2 regions of the Arthrobacter tecti genome follow, and region 1 is predicted to be linked to the other one. Evidence: riboswitches for the same ligand, from Rfam matches in the RefSeq annotation. Region 1 holds a riboswitch; the other holds the start of a gene.
What was found. A riboswitch is a leader RNA that binds a small molecule or an ion and turns the genes downstream of it on or off. The one in region 1 is predicted to bind cyclic di-AMP.
Positions count from the first base shown of each region.

Region 1 (14,464 bases):
ATGCGTCCAATACGCAGGCACCGCCGTCGTTGGCCGCCTCGGCCGAAAGCGCAGCCGCGGCGACAAGCGTACGACGCCGGACTGCCGGGGCATCCGTGCGGATTGCCTCGGAGGAGAGTGCGTTCACCTGGCTGCCGGTCGGAAGTTTGCCACCGATCAGGGACGGGGCCCGTTCCAGATCGAGCCATGCACGGACAAGCCCGGCCCACTGTTCGTCCCGGTCGATGGAGTGCCAGACGCCGTCGGAGGCCGCCACCCAGCGGGAACTGTCGGGATCCAGGACGATCAGCCGGGCAGCGGCACCCAGCTCGAGCAGCCACACCACCTGCTCGCGATCTGCCCGGATGGCGTCAGCCAGGCGACGGATCTCCCGTACGCCCACTCCACCCGTGCGCAGCGTCGTGACTGGGTCCCCGTGGATGACGGCGAGTAACTCGGTGAGGAGCCTCAGTGTTTCAGCCAAAGCGCCGAAGGCGGCGTTGTCGCGGAGGCTCAAGCGGACGGATTTGAGGCTCGGCACCGGGGGAGTGACCGGCAAGGCAGGAATGATGACGCCGCCGCGGGCCGCGATGCCTACTTCGCGGGGCAGTTCAACGTGATTGGCGTCCAGTCGGATCAACAGCCCACGTTCCAGCAGCCACTGCACGGGAGTTGCGGACGTCGCCTCTGACGCGGGAGCCGAACCCACGGGTGACGCCGTGAGCTTCTCGAGCAGGGCGCCCGTTCGCTCTGGCGCCAGGCCCATGATGGTGTCCCAGCAAGCGGCCAGCCCTGTTGCAAGGGTGGCGGCGTCGTCGTCGGCGGTTGCTAGTCCGGGGAACCGGACGCCCTCAGCCCGAAAGGTTGCCATCCCGTTGCGTATCTGGGCGGTATATTCCGGGTATCGCTGCGACAGGGCGGCTATCGGACGCCCGAGCCCCCCGGGGTAGGGTCCGAGGGCCTCAGTGAGCGTATCCAGGGGAAAGTAGGAGGAAGGGCCCTTTGCTGTGCCGGTGCGAAGCAGCGCGAGTCCGTGCAGGTGCGCAAGAAGCGGTTCCAGCGTCTTGGCCGTGGTGTTCGCGATGTACTTCTTCAACTGCGCGGCGGTAGTGCCCGTGGCGGCATCAACATCCGTTGCGAGCACCACGGCTTCGAGTACCAGGAGTTGCGGGGCAGTAAGGCTCTCCAGGGCGCGCTGCACGCTGACCCGGGTAGAGGCGCGGGCAGCGAGGGCGGAGAAATCGGGAACCGGCGGGAGTACCACATCCGGGCGCGCCGACATCAGCTGCCGGAGTTCGGCGTCGCTTCGGGAAGCCAGGTCCCGGGACAGGGCGCGGATGGCGGACACCGCATTAACGTTACTCGTACGCGGTGAGGGCGGCGTTGTGCGCGGATGAATTGGTCAGGAGCGGCCGCGAAGGCGGAGACCGAGAAGAACGTTGACGACCATCAGGACAAAGCCGAGCGGCAGGCAGACGTAGGCCGTTACAACGAACCCCGGCCATACCTCAGCGCCAAGGAGCGCAGTCAGAAGAACCGCGAGGAGGGCAAGCAGGCCCAGAACGGAGAAGCCGACGGCGGCAATGAGCAAGACGAGCCGCGCACCTGAGCCCCGTTCCCCGGCCGGGCGGGCGTCGTCGTCGGCTGGTTGCGGCGTCCCGGGTTTCTGTTTCATATTGCTTCCAGCGTACAAGAGCCCTGAAGGCCCAAACCGGCCCCGAGCGACCGGTATCCTATTAAGGCAGACTTTCCCCCGCGCACGTCCAACCGAGTGAGCGGACCAACCGGATACGCCGGCAGGTCCTGGACGCCACAGCGTGCGCAAGCAGTTCGAGAACGAGGTAATGACGTGCCTATCGGCAAGGTTAAGTGGTTCGACTCCGAGAAAGGCTTCGGCTTTCTGGCGACGGATGACGGCAAGGAAGTATTCCTCCACGCCTCGGCGCTCCCAGCCGGGGTGTCCGAAGTGAAGGTCGGCACCAAGCTGGAGTTCGGCGTCGCCGACGGACGTAAGGGCCTCCAGGCCCTGTCCGTGCGAATCCTCGAGACGCAGCCATCGGTTGCCAAAGCCACCCGCAAGAACGCAGAAGACATGGCGATCATTACCGAAGACCTGATCCGGCTCCTCGATGATGTTTCCAACGGGCTTCGCCGCGGCCGCTACCCGGACAAGTCCCACTCCGCCAAAGTTGCAGCGGTGCTCCGCGCCGTTGCCGATGATCTGGACGTCTAGGTCCAGTGACCGAGTCTCCGGAATCATCTCCAACTTCGGCGGAAACGGCACTAGCCAATCCACCGAAGCGGAAACCGCTGCGTAAACCTTCCAAGCCGGACGCCGTGTTGGCCGCGGCAGTCGACGCTGCCCGCGGCGCGGTGGAGCAGATTGCGGGAGATTCCGAAGTGGGAGAACATCTGGGCGTATTCCCCGAAGCGGAGCGGCTGGTCACCCACCGCTTCGCCGCGGACGTACCGGGCTATGTGGGCTGGCAGTGGTTCGCCACGCTCGCCCGTGTGCCCCGCGGCAAGGACGTCACAGTCTGCGAACTGGGTCTTCTGCCCTCCGAACATTCACTGCTCGCCCCGGACTGGGTTCCCTGGTCCGAGCGCGTGCGGCCTGAGGATGCCGATCAGCCTGAGGACGCCGCGGCAACAGACGCCGCGGGGGAGGAAACCTCTTCCGTCAGCGGGCAGGCCGACGCGCCCATCACCGAGCCGATTGTGCCCGACACGGTGAGCGCGGATACACAGGCAGCAGAGGACGACGCCGAGCCAAAGACCCCTGGAGGCGAACCCCCAGTTGCCTAGCAAGGAGTGCACGGCAGAAAGGAAGGCGTCCTGATGGGCACGTTCCGTTCCCTGCACATCCATAACTATCGACTGTGGTTCATCGGTGCGCTGATCTCCAACGTGGGGACCTGGATGCAGCGCACGGCCCAGGACTGGCTCGTATACGACGTCCTGACCGAACAGGATGCAGCGGCCATGGGTATTGTCATGGCGCTACAACTCGGTCCGCAGCTTTTCATGGCGCCCTGGGCCGGGTTGATCGCCGACTCCGTCGACCGGCGCAAACTCCTGATCGGGACGCAGTCCGCCATGGCGGCGCTTGGTGTGGGCCTGGGCATCCTTGTAGTGCTGGGGCTCGCGGAGCTCTGGCATGTGTATGCGTTCGCCCTCGCACTCGGGATCGTCTCTTCGATCGATGCCCCGGCACGCCAGACGTTCGTGTCCGAACTGGTCCGCGATGACTATCTACCCAATGCCGTCGCGCTGAACAGCGCCTCCTTCAACGGTGCGCGAATGTTCGGCCCCGCAGTAGCCGGCCTGCTCACGGTCGCCGTCGGTCCCGGCTGGGTCTTCCTGATTAACGCCGTTACGTTCGGTGCGATGATCTTTGTTCTGGTCACCATCCGGCGGAATGAGTTGCGCGTCCTTGACCGCTCAGCGCCTGGCCGCGGGCGCATCCGGGCAGGGTTCCGGTACGTGAGGCAGCGCCCCGACCTGATCATGGTGATGTTCGCCATTTTCGTTGTAGGCACCTTCGGACTCAACTTCGCCGTCTACATCGCAGCTATGGCCCGGACCGAGTTCAACACCGGGGCCGGTGTATTCGGGACCCTGTCATCCATTATGGCTGTGGGTTCCGTGGCGGGTGCGCTGATGTCGGCCCGCCGGGAAGGCCCGAGGCTCCGGTTCGTTTTTGGCGCAGCAGCAGCTTTTGGGGTGGCCTGCATGCTCGCCGCATTGGCGCCGTCGGTCTGGCTTTTCGGTGTTGCACTGGTACCTGTAGGCCTGTTCGCGCTCACTCTTATGACCAGCGCGAATGCTTATGTCCAGACCACAACAACGCAGGCCATGCGTGGCAGGGTTATGTCCCTGTACTTCGCGATCTTCCTCGGCGGCACGCCGATCGGCGCTCCCATTGTGGGCTGGGTGACCAATGCCTACGGACCGCGGTGGGGGCTGGTGGTTGCGGCGGCTTCCGGAGTGGTGGCTGCCCTCGCCGGTCTGATCTGGATCTGGCGCTCGCACCGGATTACGGTGCGGCTGGTGCGTCCCTCGCCGAGGCGGCTCAGGCTGACCCTGGCCGCCACGGCACGCGATACCGCCGATCGCAACGGCTAGGAGCGCTCCAGGACGTAATCGATGCACTGCAGGAGGGAGGAGACGTCTTCCGGATCGATTGCTACGAAAGTGGCGATGCGCAACTGGTTGCGTCCAAGCTTTCGGTAGGGCTCGACATCGACGATCCCGTTTGCGCGCAGGACCTTGGCCACCGACGCCGCATCAACGGAGTCGTCGAAATCTATGGTCGCGATGACATTCGAGCGGTCCGCCGCATTGGTCACAAACGGAGTGGCTACGCTTGACTGCTCTGCCCAGCCATAAACCCGTCCGGCCGAGTCCGCCGTCCGGTTGGCAGCGAACTCAAGGCCGCCGTTGCTGTTCAGCCACTCCACCTGTGCATTCAGCGTCACGAGCGTCGTTAGCGCGGGGGTGTTGTAGGTCTGGTTCAGCCGGGAATTGTCGATGGCTGTCTGCAGGTCGAGGAAGTCGGGGATCCAGCGCTTCGATGCCTTGATGCCGGCAGCGCGCTCCAGCGCTGCCGGGGAAAACAGTCCAAGCCAGAGACCGCCGTCGGAGGCAAAGTTCTTCTGCGGTGCGAAGTAGTAGATGTCTGCCTGCGCAACGTTCACGTGCAGGCCGCCTGCAGCGCTGGTGGCATCGATCGCAACCAGGGCGCCGTCGTCGACCCCGTCAACACGCTCCACCGGAGCCGCGACGCCGGTGGAGGTTTCATTCTGTGGCCATGCGTAGAAATCGACGCCGGACTCGGCAGCCGGGCTCGGACGGGTCCCGGGCTCTGCAGTGATGACGGTCGAATCCTCCAGGAAAGGTGCCTTGGAGGTTGCTGCGGCGAACTTAGACCCGAACTCACCGAATGAAAGGTGCTGAGCCTTCGCGTTCACCAAACCGAAGGAGGCAACGTCCCAGAACGCCGTGGAACCACCTACTCCGAGGACCACCTCATATCCATCGGGTGCCCGGAAGAACTCCGACAGGCCGGACCGCACCGAGCCCACCAGGTTCTTGACCGGGGCCTGTCGGTGCGAAGTGCCCAGCAGGGTGATACCCGCAGCGTTCAGGGCTTCCAGTTGCGCTGAGCGCACCTTCGAGGGCCCGGCGCCGAACCGTCCATCCTGGGGGAGGAGTTCGGTGGGAATGCGGATATCGGCAGTGTTGCTCATGGTCGCTCCAGGACGGTCTTGGGCAATGTGGGGTCGAAAAACCATTCTGCACCAGCACGCACAGCGGCAATGCATTGTGACCCGTTGCCCGGTCGTCGCACAGCATAAGAGCAGGTGTCGATGGGTTAACCTTGTGAGGCGTACGGATGAAGGCGGGAGCTCGGCCCGGGGCCGAATAGACAACCGGATCATCAACGCTCAAACCGCACCAGTGCCTAGGAGCTGAACCCGCATGACGGACCTCATCGACACCACAGAGATGTACCTGCGGACCATCCTGGAGCTGGAAGAAGAGAACATCGTTGCACTGCGTGCGCGGATCGCTGAGCGGCTGCGCCACTCCGGACCAACGGTGTCCCAGACGATTGGCCGGATGGAGCGCGATGGACTGGTGATCGTCACAGGTGACCGCCACCTGGAACTCACCGAACTTGGGCGTCGCAGGGCGACGGAGGTCATGCGAAAGCATCGCCTCGCCGAGCGCCTGCTCGCCGATGTCATCGGTCTCGACTGGGCGTATGTCCATGATGAGGCTTGCCGGTGGGAACACGTCATGAGCGAACGGGTTGAACGCAGACTGTATGAACTGCTCGGCCAACCAAAGGAATCGCCTTACGGCAATCCGATCCCGGGGCTTGAGGCTCTCGGCGGCGAGCCGTCCGTTGCGTTTACGTCAGGCGTGAGCAGCCTCACAGATGCGATGGTGACTTACGCGCAGGGCTCCACGGTGACCCTGGTGCGTCTGGCAGAGCCCATCCAGGTTGATCCCGAACTGTTGACGCAGTTGGATGAGGGCGGACTGCGTCCGGGGGCGACGCTGCGTCTGGAGGCGGTTGGGGATTACGTCTCTGTCCGCGTACCGGGTGTTGAAGGGGCTCTGGAACTCCCACCGGAGGTCGCCTCACACGTATTCGTCGCCGTTCAGCCGTCAGTCTGATGCGCTGGATAGGCGAAAGGTATCCACATGTTGATAACGGAATGGTTACTTTTGCTTTAGCACCTCTATAGTGGAAAACTGGCGTTGATACTTCAGCGTTACCTAATTCGCATGCCTAACCCTGTCGGCGAATTCTGTGCTGAGACATGTGACAGGGGCGGAGGACCCACCAATCGGCCACGGCTATCCGTGACCTTGGGGTGAAGTTCACCAGCAACCATGAATGTGGCCGCGGGTGAGCCGAGTTTCTCATACTCGAATCCGACAGCTAACTTCGCAGGCAAAAATGAGAGAGGGTCTCCTTGTCGAATACTGCTTCGGGGCGCCGCCGTGCCAGCACCCCGCTCGCTGAAGCGCGGCCTCGCGACGCCCACCGGCGTGAACGTGCCGAGCGGGCAGCAGCCCACGCAACCGCCGGTGCAAGCGCTCCGGCTCTTGTTCCAGCTCCGGCTTCGGCTGTGTCCCCGAGCCCGGCTCGCGCTGCTTCAGTGTCTGCGGCTCCGGCTGTGGCTGCGCCGTCGGCTCCGGCCGTTACACTGGCGCCGGCAGTTGAGGTTGCCAGTGTGCCCATGCAGGAGTGCATTCGCACGCAGCACACTCGCCGAAGTGCCCGCGGCGGCTATACCGCACCCGCCGCACCGATGAAGCCGCGGGACGCACAGCGCCGCGAACGCCGGCGCAGGGCGGCAACCGCACGGCGGGATGTTTCCTTCACCGGACTCAGCCAAAAAGTGGCCATCGCAGCTGCCGCATCGGGAATGGTGCTTACCGTCGCACTGCCCACCACTGCGGCCGTCGCACCTGCCCAGATGCAGCAGGCTGCACACACCGGCCAGGACGCGGCGAAGCCCGTCCAGGCGGCCGCAAGCGCCGAGGTGACCTTTGACCGCGCCGCACTGCACGGGAAGTTCGACCCTGATGCCAAACTGGCCGAGATCGTGTCCGCATCCGGCAGTGACATCGTTGCAGCAGAGTCCAAGGGTTCCCTCTCTGCGCCGCTGGACAACGTGCAGCTGAGCTCGCCCTTCGGAAACCGCATCAGCCCGATTACCGGTGCCGGTGAACTCCACACAGGCCAGGACATGAGCGAGGCCTGTGGCACCGCCGTGAAGGCCGCTGCCTCCGGAACTGTCACTTTTGCCGGGTGGCACGCCTATGGCGGTGGCAACCGCGTTGTCGTCGAACACGGCAATGGGCTCAAGACCACGTACAACCACCTGTCCGTCATGGACGTCACCGTGGGACAGGAAGTGCTGCGGGGCCAGTCGATCGCGCGCGTGGGAAGCACGGGCGCGTCCACGGGCTGCCATCTGCACTTTGAAGTGATGATCGACGGGGAAAACGTCGATCCGCTCGGCTGGCTCTAGGAAGCCAGTGCGTTTTTCGTCCCCGTTTATAACGGGCGACACACCGTTCCGTGATCGGAATGTGACATAGCCGCTGAACTGATGTACCGTCTAACTCGTGCCAAATCGCAGGGGGTTTGGCACCCTCGCGCAGATCGCCTAGCTCTGCCACTGCTCGAGGTCCGTTCGCAACAATCGCATGGCAGGGGCGGGGGAACCAATTGCGGGCTTCGAAAGAAGTCCTAGGGGTTAAGTCGCAGGATCTGAAAGATCCGCGGCCGGGTGACTCCCATCCGAATCCGACAGCTCACCTCGCAGGCGTAGGGAGAGGCAATTTAACGTGTCAAACAGCTCTGCGCTCGGACGCCATCGCGCGGTTCCGGCTCATACCAACTCGCTCGCAGCAATTTCCAAAGCTGTATCTTCGAACGCCGGATCGGTAGGACGCCAGGCAGCGGTTATCGTCGCAGCTTCCGGTCTCGTCCTTACCGCAGGCCTCCCGGCACACGGTGCCGCAGACGCCCAGCGCTCGGCGCAGGCAGTCAAGACTCTGAACTCCATCTCCGCCGAAGCGGCGACCGTCAGCGCTTCCGCGGATGCGGCAGTGACCTTTGAGCGCGCAGCCGTGGAAGCCGTCGCTGCTCCCGTTGAGGTAGCTCCCGTCGAGGTCGCTCCGGTTGTTGCCGTCCAGGCCGACGTCGTGGCGGAAGCACCGGTTCCCGTCCCGGCCGCTGAGCCGGTTACCGTAGAGGCAACGCCGGCAGCACCGGTCGAGGTGGAGGAAGCGGCCGTTGAGGCTCCTGAGCCGGTTGAAGCGCCATCGGCCAGTGGAATCGGCGCAGCGCTCGTTGGTTCGGCCTACGCCCAGATTGGTGTGTCGCAGGACTGCACCGCGATGGTTGAGAACGCGTTGCGCTCAATCGGCAAGTCCGTGGGCGACATTGCGCCGGGCGACTTCTTCGCATTCGGGTCGGTTGTCTCCTCGCCTGCACCCGGTGACCTTGTCATTTCAGCCGGTCACGTCGCCATCTATGTAGGCAACGGTCAGGTCATCAGCGGTGGCTTCAACGGCATGAACACCGTTCTTCACAACTTGTCCGACCTCTCCGGCTACAGCTTCGTACGCGTTAGCTAGAACCAGATCGACCTGGAGCTTCAACACATGACCTCGAATTCCCGCGCCACCATTGCGCGCCACCGTGCCGAAGTACAGCGGTCGGCCCACCTTTCCTCCATTGCCCGCGCCGTCAGCGATAATGCCGGCGGAGTAGGCCGCCAGGCAGCGGTCATCGCCGCTGCGTCCGGGCTTGTCCTCAGCAGCGGTGTTGCCGCCAATGCGGTGGAACTGCCCGCTGAACGCAACGCAGTCACAAGCACCCTGGAGATCCAGGCCGTCACAGCCCCCGTTCAGGCGGCTGCCGACGCCAAGGTTTCGTTCAACAAGGCGGCTGTAAAGGCCGTTGCTGCGCCCACCGTGGCCGCCCCTGCGGTGACACTGCAGGCTGAAGAGATTGTGGAAGCCGCGCCGGTTGTTGTGGCGGAGCCTGTGGTCTCCGAGCCCGCAGCTGAAGTAGAAGTTGCTGCCGAAACCGTAGCCGTTCAGCCTGAAGCACCGGCGCCTGTTGCTCCCGAGGTCTCCTCGGGCGTAGCAGCAACGATCGCCGCAGCAGCCCAAGGCCAGCTCGGTGTGATCCAGGACTGCACCCGCCTTGCCAGCAACGCCCTCGCTGCAGCAGGCATCAACTTCCACGGATGGCCAGCAGGTTACCTATCGCTCGGACGCACTGTCAGCGCCGCTGAAGCGATCCCAGGTGACCTCATCTACTACGCCGACGGCGGCATGGGTGCAGCACACATCGCTGTATACATTGGCGGCGGACAGGCAGTGCACGGCGGTTTCAACGGGAACCAGACCGTTGTAGCTCCGGCAAACCTCGGTTCCGGACCGGTATTCATCCGCGTCGGAGGCTAGTCCAAAAGCTCTCGACTGAAGGCCCCCTGCCACCAGGCAGGGGGCCTTTTGCGTGTGGCGATTGACGAATCCTTAGGCTGACGGCTTACCCTTGCAGTGTCAATCCGAAGTACCTTCGCTGTAACTTCAGGGACGTCCCTCAGGTTTCAGGGTATGGACGGCAAAGAGGAATGTGCATGCGCACTCTCGTTCTGAATGCTGGATATGAACCACTGGCGGTGGTGACCTTCCGCCGGGCGCTGGTGCTTGTGCTCACGGGGAAGGCCAGCGTGGTCGCTGAAGGAGATGACCCCGTTGTGGGTCCCACCGAAATACTTTCGCGCCCCTCGGTGATCCTCCTCAATCGCTACGTGAACATTCCGTACCGCCACAGTCTGGTTGCGACCCGTCGGGGCGTGCTCCGGCGCGATAATCACCTATGCGCTTACTGCGGCAAGGCGGCGTCAACGATCGACCATGTTCTCCCGCGGTCCCGCGGCGGTGAGGACAGCTGGGAGAATCTCGTTGCCTGCTGCCTCCGCTGCAACAATGCCAAGGGGGATAAGACCCTGGCGTCATTGGGTTGGTCGCTGCGCGTGGTTCCCAGGCCGCCGCGGGGTACCTGCTGGCAGATCCGGGAGCTGGAAAAGCCCTCGCCGCAGTGGAGCGAGTTTCTTCCTGCCGATAACGCTGCGTGAGTGCTTCGGCCCCGAAGCCTGGGCGTGATCACACTCTTTTGTTCGACGCGGCGATTCTGAGTGGTGGAAGGTCTTCCCGGCTTGGTGGTGTCCCGAAAGCATCCTTGCGGATCGGTGACCGGACCCTCCTTGCCCGCACCTGCGAGGCGGCGTCGGCTGCCCGGCGTCTCGTCGTCGTCGGGCAGTCCACGCCTGGAGTGCCGGAACGGACAGAGCTACTCCGGGAGGAACCGCCGTTCGGGGGGCCGGCGGCGGCGGTGGCGGTTGCCGTCGGGCACTTGTGTTCCAACCACGCAGCGTGGCTGCTGGTGCTCGCCTGCGACATGCCGCGTATCGTCGAAGCGCTGCCGGCACTTCTGACAGGTGCACGGGAAACCGGTGCCTCGGTTCTGGCGCACGACGGCGGCCGCGACCAGCCGCTGGCGGCCCTGTATCGCTGGAGTGACCTTGAACCCGCCGTCGATAGCGGGGTGTTCACGAATCTGTCCATGCGCCACCTGCTTGCTAGGGTGCAATGGAGTGCAGTCGAGGTACCCGCGGGCTCAACCCACGACGTCGATACGTGGTCCGACGCCCAAGAACTTGGGATCGAGGAGCCGGACGCGGACCAATAGCGAAAGGTTCACCATGGAGGATCGGGATCGCCTGCTGCGGCAGTGGAGTGAGCAGCTCATCGAAATGTTCGAACTCGACGGAACGGAGGTTGACGTCGACGCCGTCCTGGCGCTTGCCGGGATTGCCGCACATTCAGTGGTCCGGCCTGCAGCTCCGCTGACCACGTTCATCGCAGGATATGCCGCGGGGATGGCGGTGGGGATCGGGCAGGCGGATAGTGCAACCGCCCAGCGGTCGGCCATCGAGGCAGCGCGCGCAGCGTGCCCACCCACAGCGGACGGGGAGCGCCAGTGACGGAATCGGGCAGGAACGTCTCCTGGGAGACGGCGCTCAGGCTGGCTTTCCACGCAGCGACGCCCAAGCCCGCGCAAACCGTCAAGCTCGCGGACGCCCTGGGCCAGACCCTCGCAGAACCCGTGGTGGCACTGCAGCCCATACCGCATTACGCGTCCTCGGCCATGGACGGATGGGCAGTGCACGGTGAGCCCCCTTGGACCCTGGTCACTCCCGAACCGGTCGAAGACAGCCCGTGGCAGCGTGCGCACGCGCACAAGACGTCCGGCTATGCGGATCTGGCGCCGGGCGAGGCCACCTTCATCCTGACCGGCGGCGTGGTGCCGCCTGGAGCCAGCGGAATTCTGCGGACCGAACACGGAGCCATCCGGGGCTGCACATTAACACGGAACGATCAGGCGAGGGCAGATGAACCTGCCGATCAGGAGCACATCCGGCCGGCAGGCGAAGAGGCGCCCGAAGGAACCGAGGCCATTGCCGCGGGATCTGTCCTGAACCCTGCACAAATCGCCCTTGCCGCCGTGTGCGGTTGGGACTTCCTGCCTGTGCTCCGGGCTCCCCGTGTTTCGCTACTGCTGACCGGTGATGAAGTGATCGAGGCAGGTCTTCCAGAACCCGGGCAGGTCCGCGACACATTCGGGCCGCAACTCCCGGGACTGGTCACCATGCTCGGTGGGCATGTGGACACGGTGGCCAGGGTACGCGACGATCTCGACGATGTCGTGGCCGCGATCAGCGCAGAAGCGCTGGATGAGCTGTCCCTGGCCCGGGCCTCGGGTGATGTATTGATCAGCACCGGCGGCACCGGATCCTCAGACGCGGACCACATCCGCCGTGCGCTCACCGTCCTTGAGGCTGACTTCATCATTGACGGGATCGCGATGCGCCCGGGCCATCCCACCCTCCTGGCGAAACTGCAGGACGGCCGGTTCTTCGTGGGACTCCCGGGCAATCCACTGGCCGCGATGATGGCCCTGTTCACGGTGGCCCGCCCGCTCCTGGCCGGATTGCGGGGAGCGGCGTTCCCTGAGCCGCAGCGAGCGCTTGCCGGTGAGGATTTCGAGGCACTGCCCGGCCGGACGCGTCTCGTCCCTTACCGGAACACCGAAGGGCGGGCGATGCCCACCGTGCATCACCGGTCCGGGATGCTCCGGGGCCTTGCCGACGCCGATGGCATCCTCGTGGTTCCCGCCAATGGATGTGAGGTAGACGAGAAAATACCGGCCATCCCGCTGCCGTGGCGCACCGGGGCGTAAGCGTCTGACCTGCGCTGCTATTTCCTGCTGCAGTCGAAGAAAAATTTGCTGGAAGATTGCTTAGCGCAATCAACAGCTGCCGGGTACGGTGGTCTAGGGGCGAGGCAACAAGAAGGGAAGCGCACCATGACCCGACATGATCCTCAGGTCGAGGAAGCTGACGAGTCTGACCTCGAGGTTGGCCCGCCGAAGGACTGGGCCGGTGGATTGCCCGCTGTCTTCTACTCCGTCAAGCCCGCCGTCAAGCATATGGGGCCGGAGCGCAGCGCCAGGACCCTCCTCAACGTGAATCAGAAGGAGGGGTTCGACTGCATGAGCTGCGCGTGGCCGGATCCCGGCCACCGAAGCGCCTTCGAGTTCTGCGAGAACGGTGCGAAGGCCGTAACGTGGGAGGCGACGCCGGTCACCATAGCCTCCGACTTCTGGGCAGAGCATTCAATCACTGAGCTGCGGGACAAGTCCGAGTACTGGCTCGGCATGCAGGGGCGGCTCACGGAGCCTGTCTACAAACCGGCGGGAGAAGACCACTACCGTCCAATCAGCTGGGATCGGGCTGTTTCCATCGTGGCGGACAAGCTCAATGGTTTGGAATCTCCTGATCACGCAGCCTTCTACACCAGCGGCAGAGCCTCCAACGAGGCGGCGTTCCTCTATCAGCTCTTCATCCGCGGCTACGGCACCAACAACCTGCCCGACTGTTCGAACATGTGCCACGAGTCCTCGGGCTGGGGAATGGGCCAGACGATCGGCGTCGGGAAGGCAACTGTCACCTACAACGACTACCTCGAAGCTGACCTTCTGATTCTCATCGGTCAGAATCCGGGTACCAACCATCCGCGCATGCTCTCCGCGTTGGAGAAGCAGAAGCAGAATGGCGGCCACATCGTTGCCGTCAACCCACTGCCCGAAGCAGGGCTTAAGCGTTTCAAGAATCCCCAGAAGCCCAACGGTGTGGTTGGCGGTGGGACAGAACTCGCCGATCAGTTCCTCCAAATCCGCAGCGGTGGGGATATGGCACTTCTGCAGGCGGTCTCCAAGCGCGTGCTCGACGCCGAGGACGCCACCCCGGGATCCGTGCTGGACCATGACTTTCTGGCGAAGCACTGCGAGGGACTCGACGAACTGAAGCTGCACCTGGCCGATCTCGACGAGCAACTGGTCCTGGAAGCCACCGGGCTGACTTCCGCTGAGATTGATGAACTGGCCGAGCGATACATGAAGGCAGAGAAGGTGATCATCTGCTGGGCAATGGGCGTGACCCAGCAGAAGAACGGCGTGGGAACCATCAAGGAGATCATCAATCTCCTGTTGCTGCGGGGAAACATCGGTAAGCCCGGTGCCGGCGCATCACCGATCCGCGGTCATTCCAACGTGCAAGGCGACCGCACGATGGGCATCTGGGAGCAAATGCCGCCGGCGTTCCTCGATGCGCTGGGCAAGGAATTCTCCTTCGAGCCGCCACGGGCACACGGCGCAGACGCTGTCGAGACAGTCCGCCGGATGCGTGATGGCCAAATTTCCTTCTTCATGAGCCTCGGTGGAAATTATGTGGCTGCCATGTCGGACACCGCAGCCACGGAGGCCGCGATGCAGAAGTTGAAGATGAATGTCCAGGTATCAACGAAGCTCAACCGTTCCCACACTGTCGTTGGCGAAGAAGCGTTGATCCTCCCGACGAAGGGCAGGACGGAAATCGATACCCAGGCGACTGGTCCCCAGTTCGTCTCTGTTGAGGACACCGTCAGCGCCGTTCACCCCTCCTGGGGCAAGGTCCATCCGGTCAGTCCCCACCTCCTTTCGGAGGTGGCGATCATCTGCCGGATCGCGAAGGCGACGCTGGGCGGCAAGGTGGCTGCTGACTGGGATGGTTTCGAAAGTGACTATGACAGGATTCGTGAGCACATCTCCCGAGTGGTGGTCGGATGCGAAAACTACAACCAGCGCATCCGCCAAAAGGGTGGGTTTGTGTTGGCTAACGGGCCACGGGATTCACGTACCTTCAACACACCTACGGGCAAGGCGCAGCTCACGGTGAACGCCCTGGACCTTATCGCTTGCCCTCCCGGCCGCTTGATCCTGCAGACCATGCGCTCCCACGACCAGTTCAACACCACGATCTACGGGTACAACGATCGCTAT
Region 1 is NZ_JBTNCT010000008.1:25,292-39,755, forward strand. It holds gene ACX80C_RS10650 (helicase-associated domain-containing protein) at 1-1,327, opposite strand, end outside; gene ACX80C_RS10655 (hypothetical protein) at 1,382-1,654, opposite strand; gene ACX80C_RS10660 (cold-shock protein) at 1,829-2,212, shown strand; gene ACX80C_RS10665 (DUF3027 domain-containing protein) at 2,218-2,784, shown strand; gene ACX80C_RS10670 (MFS transporter) at 2,818-4,104, shown strand; gene serC (phosphoserine transaminase) at 4,101-5,228, opposite strand; gene ACX80C_RS10680 (metal-dependent transcriptional regulator) at 5,461-6,165, shown strand; cyclic di-AMP (ydaO/yuaA leader) riboswitch at 6,293-6,463, shown strand; gene ACX80C_RS10685 (hypothetical protein) at 6,434-6,736, opposite strand; gene ACX80C_RS10690 (M23 family metallopeptidase) at 6,735-7,532, shown strand; cyclic di-AMP (ydaO/yuaA leader) riboswitch at 7,689-7,846, shown strand; gene ACX80C_RS10695 (NlpC/P60 family protein) at 7,852-8,646, shown strand; gene ACX80C_RS10700 (NlpC/P60 family protein) at 8,674-9,483, shown strand; gene ACX80C_RS10705 (HNH endonuclease) at 9,660-10,160, shown strand; gene mobA (molybdenum cofactor guanylyltransferase) at 10,265-10,774, shown strand; gene ACX80C_RS10715 (DUF6457 domain-containing protein) at 10,788-11,069, shown strand; gene ACX80C_RS10720 (molybdopterin molybdotransferase MoeA) at 11,066-12,325, shown strand; gene ACX80C_RS10725 (FdhF/YdeP family oxidoreductase) at 12,452-14,464, shown strand, end outside.

Region 2 (14,464 bases), on a different contig from region 1:
GGATTCCGGTTCTCGAACTCTTCAGCGATTGCGGTGAACGTGTCCTTCAGGGAGGCGGCCGCGAAGACCGTGACGGTGCCGCTCAGTCCCTCCGCCGTCGTCGGGCTGGTGTTTTCGCTCGCGGACTGAGTACCGCAGCTGGCAAGGACAACCAGTGCGGCAGAGCCCGTGATCAGTCGGATACGCAGGTTCATCTCAGAACTTCCCTTCGGGGGTTTGGACAATAACGGTTGTCGCCTTGATGACCGCCACCGCGATGTTGCCGGGAGTGATGCCAAGCTCACGCACCGCTTCGCTGCTCATGAGCGAGACCACGCGGTGCGGTCCGCATTGAAGCTCGACCTGGGCCATCACCTTGTCCGTTATTACATTGGTGACCAGGCCCACGAACCGGTTGCGTGCGGAGGTGTCGGCACCCGAGGGGTCGGTGGGCAGGATGGCGCGTTCGCGGGCAAGCCGCGCCAGCTCGAGTCCGTCCACCACCGTGACACCGGAGGCACGCTCGGCGGTAAGGGTGCCGTCATCGATCCAGCGCCGCACGGTATCGGCGCTCACCCCGAGAAACTGCGCTGCGTCGCGAACACGTATTTGCGTCATAACAGGTAGCATAATGCAGCATTTGCGTCTGCGTAGGTTCGTTACGTGCGCATAATCTCAGATCTGGTTCGCGCAGACCGGCCGTAGCGCGCCTCCGGCCAGACCGGCCCCCTCCTCCACAAAACGGGGAAGCCAGCCGAATAGTCCGAGTTCCGGATCCGAGGCCGCCATGATCAGGCGTGCCTCGGAGCACTGGCCGATGTGCTGGTAGGAGCGCAGTACGTGGTACCGCGAGGTCACCACCAGTACCGTGTCCCAGCCGTGCTCGTCCGCAAGGCGGGCAACAGCGCGCGCTTCACCGCGGGTGGTGAGCGGTTCGGGCCGGAAGCAGATAATGCGTTCGGACTTTCTGCTGTTGCATACCCGATCCATGTCCACATTGCCGGGGGTGTCCGTATGTGAGAGCACCAGAACTGGTGCCCATCCGTCCTCCACCAGGCCGCGGCCCACCGGATACCGCTCAGTGCTCGCCCCGCCCAGCACCACCACTGCATCCGCGCGCTGCAACTTAGGCAGCGGAGGGTTGTAGAACAACGCGTAAGAGCTCAGCAGCCACAACACCAGTACGACGACGGCGGCAACGGCGGCCTTGAGGGCGGCGCCTTTCCTGGTCAATACTGGAGTTGATCGTGAATGCACGCCCTCCACACTACGGGGCAGAGCGCGTGCGTTCGTTCCGCCGTGCACCGGCAACAGGGCGCGCCGACGCCGCACCCGGTTTGGGATGGGCGTTTGTTTCGGGCTAAGATGATTCGTCGGTCATATGTTCTACAGGAGTTCCAATTAAGAGCGATCTCAGTTCGCCTCTGATCTTCAATGTCAGGGACCTCGGGCGCAGCCCGGGAAGCATGCGGACAGTCGAAGAACATGTGCCCGCACCGAAAGATTTTGGTGTGGCGCTCATCGGCGTTCAGGAAGGTTCCGAGATGGAACTGGACCTGAGGTTCGAAGCTGTACATGAGGGAATCCTGGTATCCGGGATCGTGGACGTCGAAGTTAAGGGCGAATGCGGTCGGTGCCTGGATCCCCTTCGTTACGGCAGTAGCGTCGATGTGCAGGAACTCTTCTACTACGACAACCAGGAGTTGTCAGAGGATGAAGAGGAGGACGCGCTGCGCGTGGTCGAGAATGACACAGTCAATCTCGAACCGGTGCTGCGGGATGCGGTAGTGACAACGCTGCCGTTCCAGCCGGTGTGCCGGGAGGATTGCCAGGGTTTGTGCGCCGAATGCGGTGTGCGGCTGGAGGATGATCCGGGTCACCAGCACGAAGTCCTCGATCCCCGCTGGGCTTCACTGGCAGGGCTGGCCGGCACGGCCGCTGACCCACAGGCGGCGGAACCAGAAGCAAAGACAGTGTTAGACGAGAGAGAAGAGAGTTAGCCGTGGCTGTTCCCAAGCGGAAGATGTCCCGCTCGAATACGCGTGCACGCCGGTCCCAGTGGAAGGCTGTTGCCCCGAAGCTGGTGAAGACGGTGGAGAACGGTCGCGTCACCTACAGCCTTTCCCACCAGGCAAAGGTTGTTACCGACTCCGCAGGCACCGAGCTGTTCCTTGAGTACAAGGGCCGTAAGGTAGCCGACGTCTAAGTGCTGCCAGGGCACCGCGAGGCGGTATCCGCAGCATCGATGCGCGTAAGCGTCGCTAGCGTGGAAAATTCAGAAGACCTTTTGAAGCGTCTCGGCGTCACTATCGACGCCGGGACGCTTCGTCTTGCCCTGACGCACCGCTCCTACGCGTATGAACAGGGCGGCATCCCCACCAACGAACGCCTTGAGTTCCTTGGCGATGCCGTTCTGGGCCTCTCGGTGACGGACGCCCTGTACCGCGACAATCCAACCCTTTCCGAAGGCGAGCTGGCGAAGCGGCGTTCCGCCGTTGTCAGCACGCGGGCGCTGGCGGGAGTTGCCCGCGGCATTGGTCTCGGCAAGCACATCCTGCTCGGCCAGGGGGAGAAGCTCACCAACGGTTGGGACAAGTCCTCCATCCTTGCGGACACCATGGAAGCCATCATCGGCGCCACCTACCTCAGCAACGGCATGGAGACCGCCCGTTGCCTGGTGATGCGTATTATCGGACCGGTCCTCGAGGATGCAGCAGCCCTCGGCGCCGGAACGGATTGGAAGACCAGCATCCAGGAGATCGCCGCTGCTGAGCGGATGGGTGTCATCGATTACCGGGTGACCGGGTTCGGCCCGGACCACGACCGCCGTTTCGAGGCTGTCCTGGTAATCGGCGGAACCACTTATGGCTCCGGTGGCGGACGCTCCAAGAAGGAAGCCGAGCAGGAAGCCGCTGCCGCTTCCTGGAAACTGCTGCGCGGCTCAGATGACAGCAAGACAGTCCCGCAGCCGCTGCTCACCGATCAGCCGGCTGACTCCCGCTAACGCTCCCTGAGAACCGGACGCGCCCGAACATGCCTGAGCTGCCCGAAGTGGAGGTGGTGCGCCGCGGGCTTGCGCGGTGGGTACGCGGCCGCACCATCGAAGCGGTTGACGTCCTTGACCCCCGGTCCATCCGACGCCATGTCCTCGGCGCCGAGGACTTCCGCGGGAACCTCGTGGGAGCAACCATCACCGATACGGTGCGTCGTGGCAAGTTCCTTTGGATGCCCCTGGCGGACGTAAAGCACGACGACGGCGCCAGCCGGCTCGCGCCGTCGTCGTACTTACCTGCCGCACGGCTGGAACCCGAGGCTGGCGGGATAGTCCACACCGCACCACGGGTGGCGCTGATGGCGCACCTGGGCATGAGCGGACAGCTGCTGGTCGAGGATGAGGATCAGCCGGACGAGAAGCACCTCAAGGTGCGGCTGCGCCTGTCCCAGGGTGCTGACCGTCTGCCGGGGGAACTGCGGTTCGTTGACCAGCGGATCTTCGGCGGGCTCTTCGTGACCGGGATGGTGCCCACCGCCGACGGCTTGCCGGGTGGGCTGGGGGAGGCCCCTGAGGCTCTCGTACCCGTGGAAGCCTCGCACATCGCGCGGGATCCGCTTGATCCGGCGTTCTCCTTCGAGGAATTCTTCTCCAGGCTGCGCGCCCGCCGGACGGGCCTGAAGAGGGCGCTCCTCGACCAGTCGCTCATATCGGGCATCGGGAACATCTATGCCGACGAAGCGCTGTGGGCTGCCAGGCTCCACTTCGCGCGTGCAACCGATACCGTGCGGCGTCCCGAGGTTGCCCGGCTCCTCACCGCCTGCCGCGACGTCATGGAACGGGCGCTCGAGGCCGGTGGGACGAGCTTCGACTCGTTGTATGTGAATGTCAACGGTGCCTCCGGCTACTTCGAGCGGTCGCTCAACGCCTATGGGCGGGAACGCCTGCCATGCCCCCGCTGTGCGGACGCCGGCGTCGACTCCCGCGTGCGGAGGGATACCTTCATGAACCGGTCCTCCTACACGTGCCCGCGCTGCCAGCCGAGGCCGCGTAACGGCCGTTGGTGACACACCGACGTGACAAAACTAAGTACGCTGACTAGATTCGACATCTGAGGATCCCGACACGTCAGGAGTATCGCCATGAAGAACAAACTGGTTTTTGCAGCAGGAATGGCCGCAGGCTATGTGCTGGGCGCGCGTGCCGGTCGTGCGAGCTATGAGCAGATCAAGGTGAAGGCGCAGGAGTTCTGGAACAACCCGAAGGTGCAGGAAACTGTCACAGAGGCAACCGAGGCAGTGAAGGCCAAGGCGCCGGAAGTGCAGGCGCAGGCTGAACAGGCGCTGAAGAAGGCGCAGGATGCAGTGCATCGCCCGGGTAACCGTTCGGGCGACGATGAGAAGCCCAAGGATGCTACCGACCAGTACAAAATCTAGTCGATGGGCATATATCAGTAGTACTCCGAAAAAGCGCACCATGGCGCGGATTTGTGATGGAAACGTGACAATTCAACCAAACGAATGTAACGTTAAGGCCACGCCGGGTTTCTAAAGCCCGGCTTCCTTCTGGCGGATTGCCTAATCCTGTCGCCGTCGGAAGGTCCGTTCGCTACACATCCGGCAGGAGCGGGGGAACCAGATAGCGGGCTTCGTTTTTCGAAGTCCTAGGGGTTAAGACGCGTACAGCTTCGCAGTACATGTCCGGGTGGCTCCCATCCGAATCCGACAGCTAACTCCGCAGGCACTGGGAGAGGCCCTTCGTTGTCCAAAAACCGTCATATTGCGCGCCACCGCGCCACCCCGCCCAGCACGATGCAGATCGTCTCGAAGGCAGTCAGCACGCACGCCGGCACCGTCGGACGTCCTGCGGCTGTTGTTGTAGCAGCATCGGGCATCATGTTCGGCGCAGCGCTTCCGGCCAGCGCCGGAACCACCTATAGCTCAACCTCGGGAGCCGTTCAGTCCGCTGACGCCGCCGTCCAGGTCTCCGCTCCGGCCGCTGCTCCTGCCGCGCCGGTCAACGCGCAGACCGTCTCGGCTCCGGCCCCGGCTCCGGTCACGAATGCTCCGACCCACACCGTGCGTTCCGGTGACACCCTTGGTGCCATCGCAGCGAACTACGGCGTGAGCCTGGATGCCATCTTCGCGGCCAACGGGCTCGGCTGGAACTCGGTGATCTACCCGGGTCAGGTCATCAGCCTGTCGGGCAGCGCTGCTGCGGCGCCTGCTCCGGCTGCACCCGCCCCGCAGGTGCAGGTTGCACCGGCTCCCGTGGCTCCCGCCCCGGCCCCGGCCCCGGCCGAGACCAGCACCATGGGAATCACCACGGCGTCCTCCAACATCGAGGTTGCCTCCTACTCAGCCGCTCCTGCTTCCTCTTCGGTTGCTGGAACCATCGCTGCAGCAGCGCAGGGCCAGATCGGTGTCATCCAGGACTGCACCCGGCTGGTATCGAACGCCCTCGCAGCGGCCGGTATCAACTTCCATGACTGGCCCGCCGGCTACCTGTCCCTCGGCAGCACGGTAAGCGCCGGCCAGGCGATGCCAGGTGACCTCATCTACTACGCGGATGGTGGCATGGGCGCAGCCCACATCGCCGTGTACATCGGTAACGGTCAGGCCGTCCACGGTGGCTTCAACGGCAACCAGACCGTAGTGGCGCCGGCTCAGCTTGGTTCGGGTCCGGTCTTCATCCGGGTCAATGGCTAACTGACGCATCAGCACAAGGGAGGACCGGTTCGCCGGTCCTCCTTTTGCGTTCCCGAACGATTTTGCGTTGCTGGACGGCCGCCTACGCCCGCCCACCGTAGTGCGCGGCAAGCCGGGCGAATCCCTCGTCCAGTGAAACCGCCGGCGTCCAATCCAGCAGCTCCCTGGTCTGCCGTTGGTCGAACCAGTGCGCGGTCGAAAGTTGTTCGGCGAGGAATCGGGTCATGGGCGGTTCACCGTCCGCGCTCGAACCCCGCCACAGTGTTTCGACGGCAGTGCCCGCCGCACGGCCGAGCCACCCCGGAACGGACCATCGTGGCGCGGGCGCATCGCCCGCAGCGCACATCCGCGCGAGCAGTTCACCGATCGGCCGGGGTTCGCCGTTGGTGACCACAAGCGGTCTCCCATGAACGTGTTCGATGCGATTCAGCGCGGCGACGATGGCGGACGCAGCGTTGTCCACATACGTGGTGTCCACCAGTGCGGTCCCGCCGCCCAGCAGCGGCAACCTGCCGGCCCGCGCCCGGGACAGCACGCGTTCGACCAGTTGCGTGTCGCCCGGCCCCCAGACGATATGGGGGCGAATGGCCGTGACGGGCATGGCGGCGTCGTCGTTCGCCAGGACCAGTTGCTCGGCCTTCGCCTTGGTGCGGGCATAATCCCCGCGGGCCCGCGCCGGGTCAGCGGGTTCGGTGCCGGCTCCGACGATCGAACGGCCCAGATGCGCCACCGACGGTGAAGAAACGTAAACAAACCGCCCAGCACCCGCGAAGCGCGCCGCTTCAAGCAGGTTGCGGGTCCCGGCGACGTTCACGCGTTCAAATTCGGCAGGGTCGCCGCTGAAGGACACCTTCGCCGCACAATGGATCACGGAGTCCACGCCCTCAACGGCACGCTTTACCGCCTGCGGGTCACCCAGCGAACCGGCCACGTCCTCTGCACCGGCGACTCCCGAAGCGCGGCGCTGGAAGGTACGCACAGACTCACCACGGCTGCGCAGCAGGCTGGCAACGGCCCCGCCGAGCATTCCGCTCGCACCGGTCACCAGGACCGTCATGGGCGTCGCTTCCGACGTCCCTCGAGCATCTGCCCGGCCCAGGCCGCCACCTTCGCCCGGTCGATTTTCGCGTTGTGGCGCACGTCCGTCGGCAGCTCGGGCAGAGTCAGCACTGCAGCGATCTCCACACCCGCTGAGCGTCCCGCGTGACGGACGGCGGCCGACAGGCTTTCCGTCGCCAGGGACCCCCCGCGCGTCTTTGGCGCGGGTACGACGACGGCGACAACCGCCTGGGTGCCGGCCGGCCCCACACCGACGACTGCCGCCTGCCGTACTTCTTCGGTGCGCTCAATAGCCTGTTCGGCGCCGACGGGAGTGAAAATCCCTGCCGCCGTGGGAATGATGTGTGCGAGACGCCCTTCGACCCACAGCCGACCGTCGGCGTCCAGGTGGCCAACATCCCCGGTACGGTGCCAGCCCGAGGTGCGCGAGGACTCACGCTCGGTGATCCAGAGCCGGTGGTAGCGGTCCTTGACGTGCGCGGCACGCACGAGGATCTCCCCGGTGACGCCCGCCGTCGTCGTCGGCTTGCCGCTTGCGTAACCGGTGCGCTCGAGCGGGCTGATCGCCACCGTCGCGCCCGGCACGGGTGTGCCCACGCAGACTCCGTTGCCCGCTCCGGCTACCGAACTGTCCGTCGCGGCGAGGATACCCTCGAGGTCGATATCGGTCACGGGAAGGGCTTCGGTCATGCCGTACGGCGTGTGCAGGGTTGCTTCGGGCACCAGCGGCCGGAGGCCTTCGAGCAGTGTTGCGGGCACGGGCGCTCCGGCCGAGAGCAGGGTTTTCACGTTCCCCAGTGCCTCGGCGCCCCGCGGAGTGATGCCGTCAGCCGTGGCCAGGACGTTGCGCAGCGCAGCCGGAGATGCGAACACCACGGTGGCATCGATCGCGGATACGGCGTCGGCGAGAGCGCGGGCGGAGAGCGTCCGGGGAGCGGTGACGTCCATGGCGGGCGTCACCGATGAGGCGCCGAGCGCCGGACCAAGCAGTGCGAAAGGCGCGAAGCCAGCGACCAGGGCGCTTCCGGGCCTCAGGTCCAGGGTGTTGGCGAGCGTATCTCGCATCGCCGAGAGCCGGCGGTGGGTGTAGACAACGCCCTTGGCGGGGCCGGTGGAGCCTGACGTGAAAAGGATGGCGGCGTCGGCGTCCGGTTCGATCCCGGGATCGTTGAACACCGCGTCGGCGGAGGCGAGTTCCTCCAGGCTGTGCTGCACGCCCAAAGCGCGTGAACGGACCGTAGACAGGGCTCCCACGCTGATGCGGGTACCCGGCCAGCGGAAGAGGCGGGCGGCGATGAGTGCCCGGTCGATTCCGATCAGGAACTCCGGCACAGCGCCGCGCACCGCGCGGCTGAGACCCTTCGCTCCCAGTCCGGCGTCCGCAACAACGATGACGGCGCCCAACCGCAGGCAGGCATAAATCAGGACCGTCAGCTCAACACCGGGCGGAACCATGAGGCTGACCCTGCTGCCCGGCCGGACACCGATGCCCTGCAGCGCGCCTGCCAGTGCGGTGATGCGGGCATCGAGCTCCCGCCAGGACAGCGAACGTGCAACGGAGCCGTCCTCTCCCATGTCCGCCACGGCCAGCGACTCGCTGCCGGCGCGATCCTGAACCTGTTGCCAGAGCGGAGTGAACGTATCGCTTGAGACCTGCGAGGCGTCGTCGTCGTTCTTCCGCTCGAGCCAGTTGAAGATCGGTGTGGCGATGTCGCGATCGTCGGCGACGAGGTGGCTTGCGCCTTCGAAGCGGTGTACGTCTGCGTGGGGGAGCCGGCGGGTGAGGTCCTCGAGATAGGTGTCGGAGAAGATGGGGTCGCCGGGACCCCAGAGCATCAATACGGGTACATCCAGGGAACGGATGTCCTCCGCAATCCCCGTGAGGGTGGCGAAGCTCGGGTGGTTCGCGTCCACAGGGATATCAGCGACGAACTGTGCAATACCCTGCCGCCTGGAGGCGCGCAGGTACGGCGCGCGGTACGCAGCACGGACATCCGGGGACAGGCGCGGGCGTGCGAGCGCGAGCGTGGTGTCGAGGAAGGCCGTAGTCCCGGCCGTGCCCAGACGGTGCACGGCGCCGTTCAGGGCGAGCCGCAGGGGCGCCGGGATCGGCGAGTCCGGATCCTGGGAAATGGCCGTGTTGGTAAGGATCGCGGCCTGGAGGTTCCCGCGGTTGCGGCTTGCGTAACCGAGGCTGACCACCCCGCCCCAGTCATGGCCCAGCGTCACCAGGGGCCCGTCGAGACTCAGCGCTGCGGTGAAGTCCTCGAGATCCTGCACGCGGTCAGCGAGCTTCCGGGGGCGTCCGGTCCGTTCCGAGTAACCCATCTCGAGTTGATCCACCGCGACAACCCGCCAACCCTGCCGGGCGCCGGCCGCAAGGACGCTACGCCAGAGATAGGACCACGTGGGGTTGCCGTGGACGCACAGCAACGTTCCGCGCTGAATCCCCTCGAGGGACGGCAGGTTGTCCAGGTAGTGCCAGCGGTTCACCGTGCCCGCGGGGTCGACACCGGCTGTGGAGGGCACGTCGAGGTAGGCCGACCACCGGGGGTCGACGCCGGGGAATTCTACCACGCAATCTCCAGCATTGCGGTGTTCAGGCCCGATCCAACGCCCATGCACAACACCCTGTCGCCCTGGTTCAGTGTCTGGGATTCGGTTGCCAGGGTCATCGGAAGGGAAGCGGGGCCAACGTTGCCCCAGTGCGGGAACGTCTGTGGGACCTTCTTCGGGTCCAGATTTACGGCCTCGATGATCGCTTTGGTGTGGGTGGTGCTCACCTGATGTGTGATGTAGCGGTCCATGTCCGCCCAATCCCACTGCTGCTGGGCCTCCGCCCACGCAGCCGACACGAGTTCCAGGCCGCCGTCAAGGAGGCCCTGGGCGTCCGTGTACATGCCGTCGATTCCGCCGACGCAGAGCTCGTGGTGTTGGGTTCCGGCCCGGGCCACGCCGCCAAGCATACGGTGGGAGCCGGGGTGTGCATCCGCTGGACCCACGATTGCCGCGGCGGCACCTGAGCCAAGGGTGAGGGTAGCGAACTCCTGCATGAAACCCTCACGAGTGCCCACGGTCTCGTTCAGCCGGCGGAGCGTGGCTTCCTGGGTGGCCTGCGAATCCTCGCCGTTGACCACCATGGCGTATTGGATCTGACCAGCCTCGATCATGTTGGCCGCCAGCATCATGCCGTTGACGAATCCGAGGCACGCATTGGTCACGTCGAAATTCATTGCCGATGACGGCAGGCCGAGACCGTGGTGAATCTTCACGGCGACCGATGGCTCAAGATTGCTCCGCGAAACGGACGTATTGATCAGCAGGCCAATTTGCGATGCTTCGATGCCGGTGGAGGCAAGCGCCTTGGCACCCGCCTCGACGGCTCCGTCCTCAAATCCGGTGCCCGGTGCCCACCAGCGCCGCTCGGTGATTCCCGCCACACGCTGCAGCAGGCCCTTGGAAAGCCGCAAACGTTTCAGTGCCGGCGCCAGGAGACGATCGAATTCTGCGGAGGTGACTATGACCGGAGCCTCAACACTTTCCACGCCGAGCAGGGCGGTGTTGTGGTGTCGGAAGTTGAAATTACCGGTCAAATTTCCTGCCCTTAGTCCGCTGGTTACCCGCGGATTTGCCCGCTGGTTCGCTGTTAACCGCACCGGAACCGATAGCGCTTCGCCGGCGTTTGATGCCAATCTGCAATTGGTAAGCACACTTCGGTTACTAACGATCCTGAGGAAAGCCTAGTTCCTCCAGCAGATAACGGCACGTTGGGCGTCTCAATCCTCGCCCCCAAAGCCAGCTGCAATACCCTGAACTTCCCGCTGAACACAGTAGATTGTGAGGTAACGAACCCTTCTGGAAGAGAACCGTAACCCGTGCACCTGAAAAGTCTGACCGTGCGAGGCTTCAAGTCATTTGCCTCTGCCACGACCTTCGACTTTGAGCCGGGCGTCACCGCCGTCGTCGGTCCTAATGGTTCCGGCAAATCCAACGTGGTGGATGCCCTGGCCTGGGTGATGGGGGAGCAGGGCGCCAAGACGCTGCGCGGCGGGAAGATGGAGGATGTCATCTTCGCGGGGACCTCGGGCCGCGCACCCCTGGGCAGGGCACAGGTTTCCCTGACGATTGACAACGCCGACGGCGCCCTGCCGATCGAATACTCCGAAGTCACCATTTCACGCACCCTGTTCCGGGCCGGCGGTTCCGAGTACGCCATCAACGGCAATAATTGCCGGCTGCTCGATATCCAGGAGCTGCTCTCCGATTCCGGCCTGGGCCGGGAGATGCACGTGATCGTCGGGCAGGGTCAACTGGACAAGGTGCTTCACGCCACGCCGGAGGACCGGCGCGGGTTCATCGAGGAAGCCGCCGGCATCCTGAAGCACCGCCGACGCAAGGAAAAGACAGTTCGCAAACTCGAGGCGATGCAGGCCAACCTCACCCGCCTGACCGACCTCACCGGCGAGATCCGCCGCCAGCTGACCCCGCTCGGCAAGCAGGCGGACATCGCGCGCCGTGCCCAGCAGGTCCAGTTCGAGGCCCGCGACGCCCGCGCCAGGCTGCTTGCCGACGACCTCGTCCAGCTGGTCGCCTCCTTCGAGCAGGAGGTCGCTGATGAAACCGCCCTGAAGCAGCGGCGCGCCAAGGTCGAAGCCCTGCTGGAGAGCGGCCGTTCCAGGCAGGCGGAGCTGGAGCGGCTGGCGGCGGTTGCCACACCGCGGCTGAACGCCGCGCGGGATGCGTGGTACCGGCTCTCCTCCACGCGCGAACGGTTCCGGTCGCTGGGGAGCCTGGCAGATGAACGACGCCGGCTGCTGGGTTCAGTGGACACCGCTGCGGACGGCGGCCGGGATCCCGATGAGCTGGAGCGGCAGGCCGGCCTCGTCCGCACCGAAGCAGCCGAGCTTGCCGAGCACATCGACGACCGGCGGGAGGCACTCGAAGACGCAGTGGAGCAGCGCGCCGAGGCGGAGGACGCCGCGGCAGCAGAAGAGAAGCGGCTCGCATCCCTGCTTCGTGCTGCTGCCGATCGGCGGGAGGGCCTGGCGAAGCTCTCCGGCCAGGTCGGTGCCGCCCGATCACGGGTCGAATCAGCGGAGGCGGAACTGGGCAGGCTGCGCGCCTCCGTGGTTGAGGTGGGTGAACGCCGCCGCCAGGCGCAGTCGGATTTCACGGCGCTCGAGACTCAGGTGGCCGGTGCCGAGGAGGGTGAGGAAAGCCTCGACGCCGACTATGAGGAAGCGAGCGCTGCACTGGAGGCGGTTCTCGAATCGCTGGAAAACCTGAACGACGAGGAGCGGGCCGCCGAACGGGAGCGCGATGCCCTGCAGGCGAGAATCGAAGCCCTGCGGATGGGCCTTGAGCGTAAGGACGGGTCCAGCGCCCTCCTGGCCGGCGATGTCCACGGTGTACTTGGACCCGTGGCCGAGCTGCTCAGCGTTGAACCTGGCTACGAGGCTGCCGTTGCCGCGGCGCTGGGAGCGGTTGCGGAGGGCGTTGCCGTCGATTCCCTGGAAGCAGCAGACGGCGCGCTCCGTCTCATGAAGCACGACGACGCCGGTCGGGTCGAGCTGCTCATTGCAGGAGTTACGGCTGAGCCCCGGGCGGCCCTGCCGGACGGCCTGCGCTCCGCGGCGGAGCTCGTTACGGCACAGGCTGGACTCGAAGGCGCCGTGCGCGCCTTGCTGGGTGGCGTCGTCGTCGTCGGCTCTCTGTCCGAGGCAGCGGAGCTGGTGAATCGGCATGCGCGGCTGACCGCCGTGACTCGTAGCGGGGACGTGTTCACCGCGGCGACGGTGCGTGGTGGAACCGCGGCGGCGCCCGGAACGCTCGAAGTGCAGGCGGCAGTCGACGAGGCAGCGGAAGCGCTTCGGGCGGTCACGGAACGGTATGAGCGCGCGCGCTTCGGAATCTCTGCTGCCACAGCGCGGCGCGCGGAAGCACAGGAGCGCGCTGACGCTGCCCTTGAACGGCTGCACGAGTCGGATGCGCGGCTGGCGGCCGTAGCGGAGAAACTCGGACAGCTGGGTTCCGTATTGCGTTCGGCGTCGGGGGAGACGGACAGGCTGACCCGCCTCGCCGAAACCGCCGAGGCAAACCTCACCGCCGAGCAGCAGCGGCTGGAAGAGATCACCCTACGGTTGGCGCAGGCCCAGGAGGCCCCCGCGGAGAGTGAGCCCGATACCCAGACCCGCGACATGCTCGCCCTGGCCGCGACCCACGCCCGGCAGGCCGAAATGGAGGCCCGCCTCGCGCTGCGAAGTGCCGAGGAGCAGCTCAATGCCACGGCGAACCGGGCGGCGTCGCTTGAGCATGCAGCGCAGACTGAGCGCACCGCCCGCGAGCAGGCTGCCGAACGCGCCCGGATCCGGCGTCTACAGGGCGAGAAGGCGGCGGCGGTTGGGCAGGCGGTGCGGCAGGCGCTGACATTCCTCGACGTTTCAGTGGACCGTGCCGCGCAGAGCCGTGACGCAGCCGAAGCCGTGCGTTCGGCGTGGGAAGCCGAGCTCGGGACGGTCCGCACAGACAATGAGAAGCTCCTCGCAGAGCTTGCCGAACTGACGGATTCCGTGCACCGTGACGAGCTGGCCCGGGCGCAGCAGCGGCTGCGGATCGAGACGCTGGAGAACCGCTCCATCGACGAGCTCGGGCTTACCGCCGATCACCTTGTGGCCGAGTACGGGCCGGATCAGCCCGTTCCCTCCGCCGGTGAAACGGGCGACAAGTGGGCGCAATTGCGCGTGGCGGTGGACGAGAGCGGCAATCCCGTCCGCGAAGGGGTACCTTTCGTCCGCGAGGAGCAGGAGAAACGGCTCAAACGCGCCGAGAGGGACCTTTCAGCACTGGGCAAGGTCAACCCGCTGGCACTGGAGGAATTCGCGGCGCTTGAGGAACGGCACCAGTTCCTCAGTACCCAGCTGGAGGACCTCAAGGCCACGCGCAAGGACCTGCTGGACATCATCCGCGAGGTGGATGAACGGGTAGAGCAAGTCTTCACCGCCGCCTACCGGGACACCGCCGAGCAGTTCGAGCGGGTCTTCGGGCGCCTCTTTCCGGGCGGTGAGGGCCGGCTGGTGCTCACCGACCCGGATGACATGCTGACCTCCGGGATCGAAGTTGAAGCCCGCCCCGCCGGAAAGAAGATCAAGCGACTGTCGCTGCTGTCCGGTGGGGAGCGTTCGCTCACGGCGGTTGCCCTGCTGGTGGCGATCTTCAAGGCGCGTCCGTCACCGTTCTACGTGATGGACGAGGTTGAAGCCGCACTGGACGACACCAACCTGGGCAGGCTCATCACCATCTTCGAGGAGTTGCGCGAGTCCAGCCAGCTCATCGTCATTACGCACCAGAAGCGCACCATGGAGGTTGCGGACGCCCTGTACGGCGTCACCATGCGCGGCGACGGTGTTTCCACGGTGATCAGCCAGCGCCTCGTGGACGCCTAAGACTTGGTGTGCAGGGTCTCCCGCGCAAGGGTCCACATCAGGAACGCTGCGAGTGCGGTCACGCCCGTCAGCCCGAACGCCCACCCGTAGGACAGGGTGTCAACGAGGATGCCCGCCAGAATGGGACCGAAGATGGTTCCGGTATCGGTGCTCATCTGGAAGGCAGCCAGCACCTTCCCGCCGCTTCGCTCATTTCCGACGACGTCGGCCACTGCCGCCTGCTGCGCCGGGTTCAGGATGCCCGCCCCGATGCCTGCCACCACTGAGACGGCAAGGAACGTGAC
Region 2 is NZ_JBTNCT010000002.1:53,730-68,193, reverse strand. It holds gene modA (molybdate ABC transporter substrate-binding protein) at 1-194, opposite strand, end outside; gene ACX80C_RS02705 (TOBE domain-containing protein) at 196-597, opposite strand; gene ACX80C_RS02700 (YdcF family protein) at 655-1,212, opposite strand; gene ACX80C_RS02695 (YceD family protein) at 1,446-1,979, shown strand; gene rpmF (50S ribosomal protein L32) at 1,982-2,185, shown strand; gene rnc (ribonuclease III) at 2,246-2,983, shown strand; gene mutM (bifunctional DNA-formamidopyrimidine glycosylase/DNA-(apurinic or apyrimidinic site) lyase) at 3,013-4,038, shown strand; gene ACX80C_RS02675 (YtxH domain-containing protein) at 4,114-4,407, shown strand; cyclic di-AMP (ydaO/yuaA leader) riboswitch at 4,568-4,728, shown strand; gene ACX80C_RS02670 (LysM peptidoglycan-binding domain-containing protein) at 4,732-5,679, shown strand; gene ACX80C_RS02665 (NAD-dependent epimerase/dehydratase family protein) at 5,762-6,736, opposite strand; gene ACX80C_RS02660 (alpha/beta fold hydrolase) at 6,733-9,315, opposite strand; gene ACX80C_RS02655 (3-oxoacyl-ACP synthase III) at 9,309-10,331, opposite strand; gene smc (chromosome segregation protein SMC) at 10,614-14,180, shown strand; gene ACX80C_RS02645 (MFS transporter) at 14,177-14,464, opposite strand, start outside.
Region 2: linked by a shared signal. The riboswitch ahead of ACX80C_RS02670 (LysM peptidoglycan-binding domain-containing protein) and the one ahead of ACX80C_RS10690 (M23 family metallopeptidase) in region 1 are both predicted to bind cyclic di-AMP.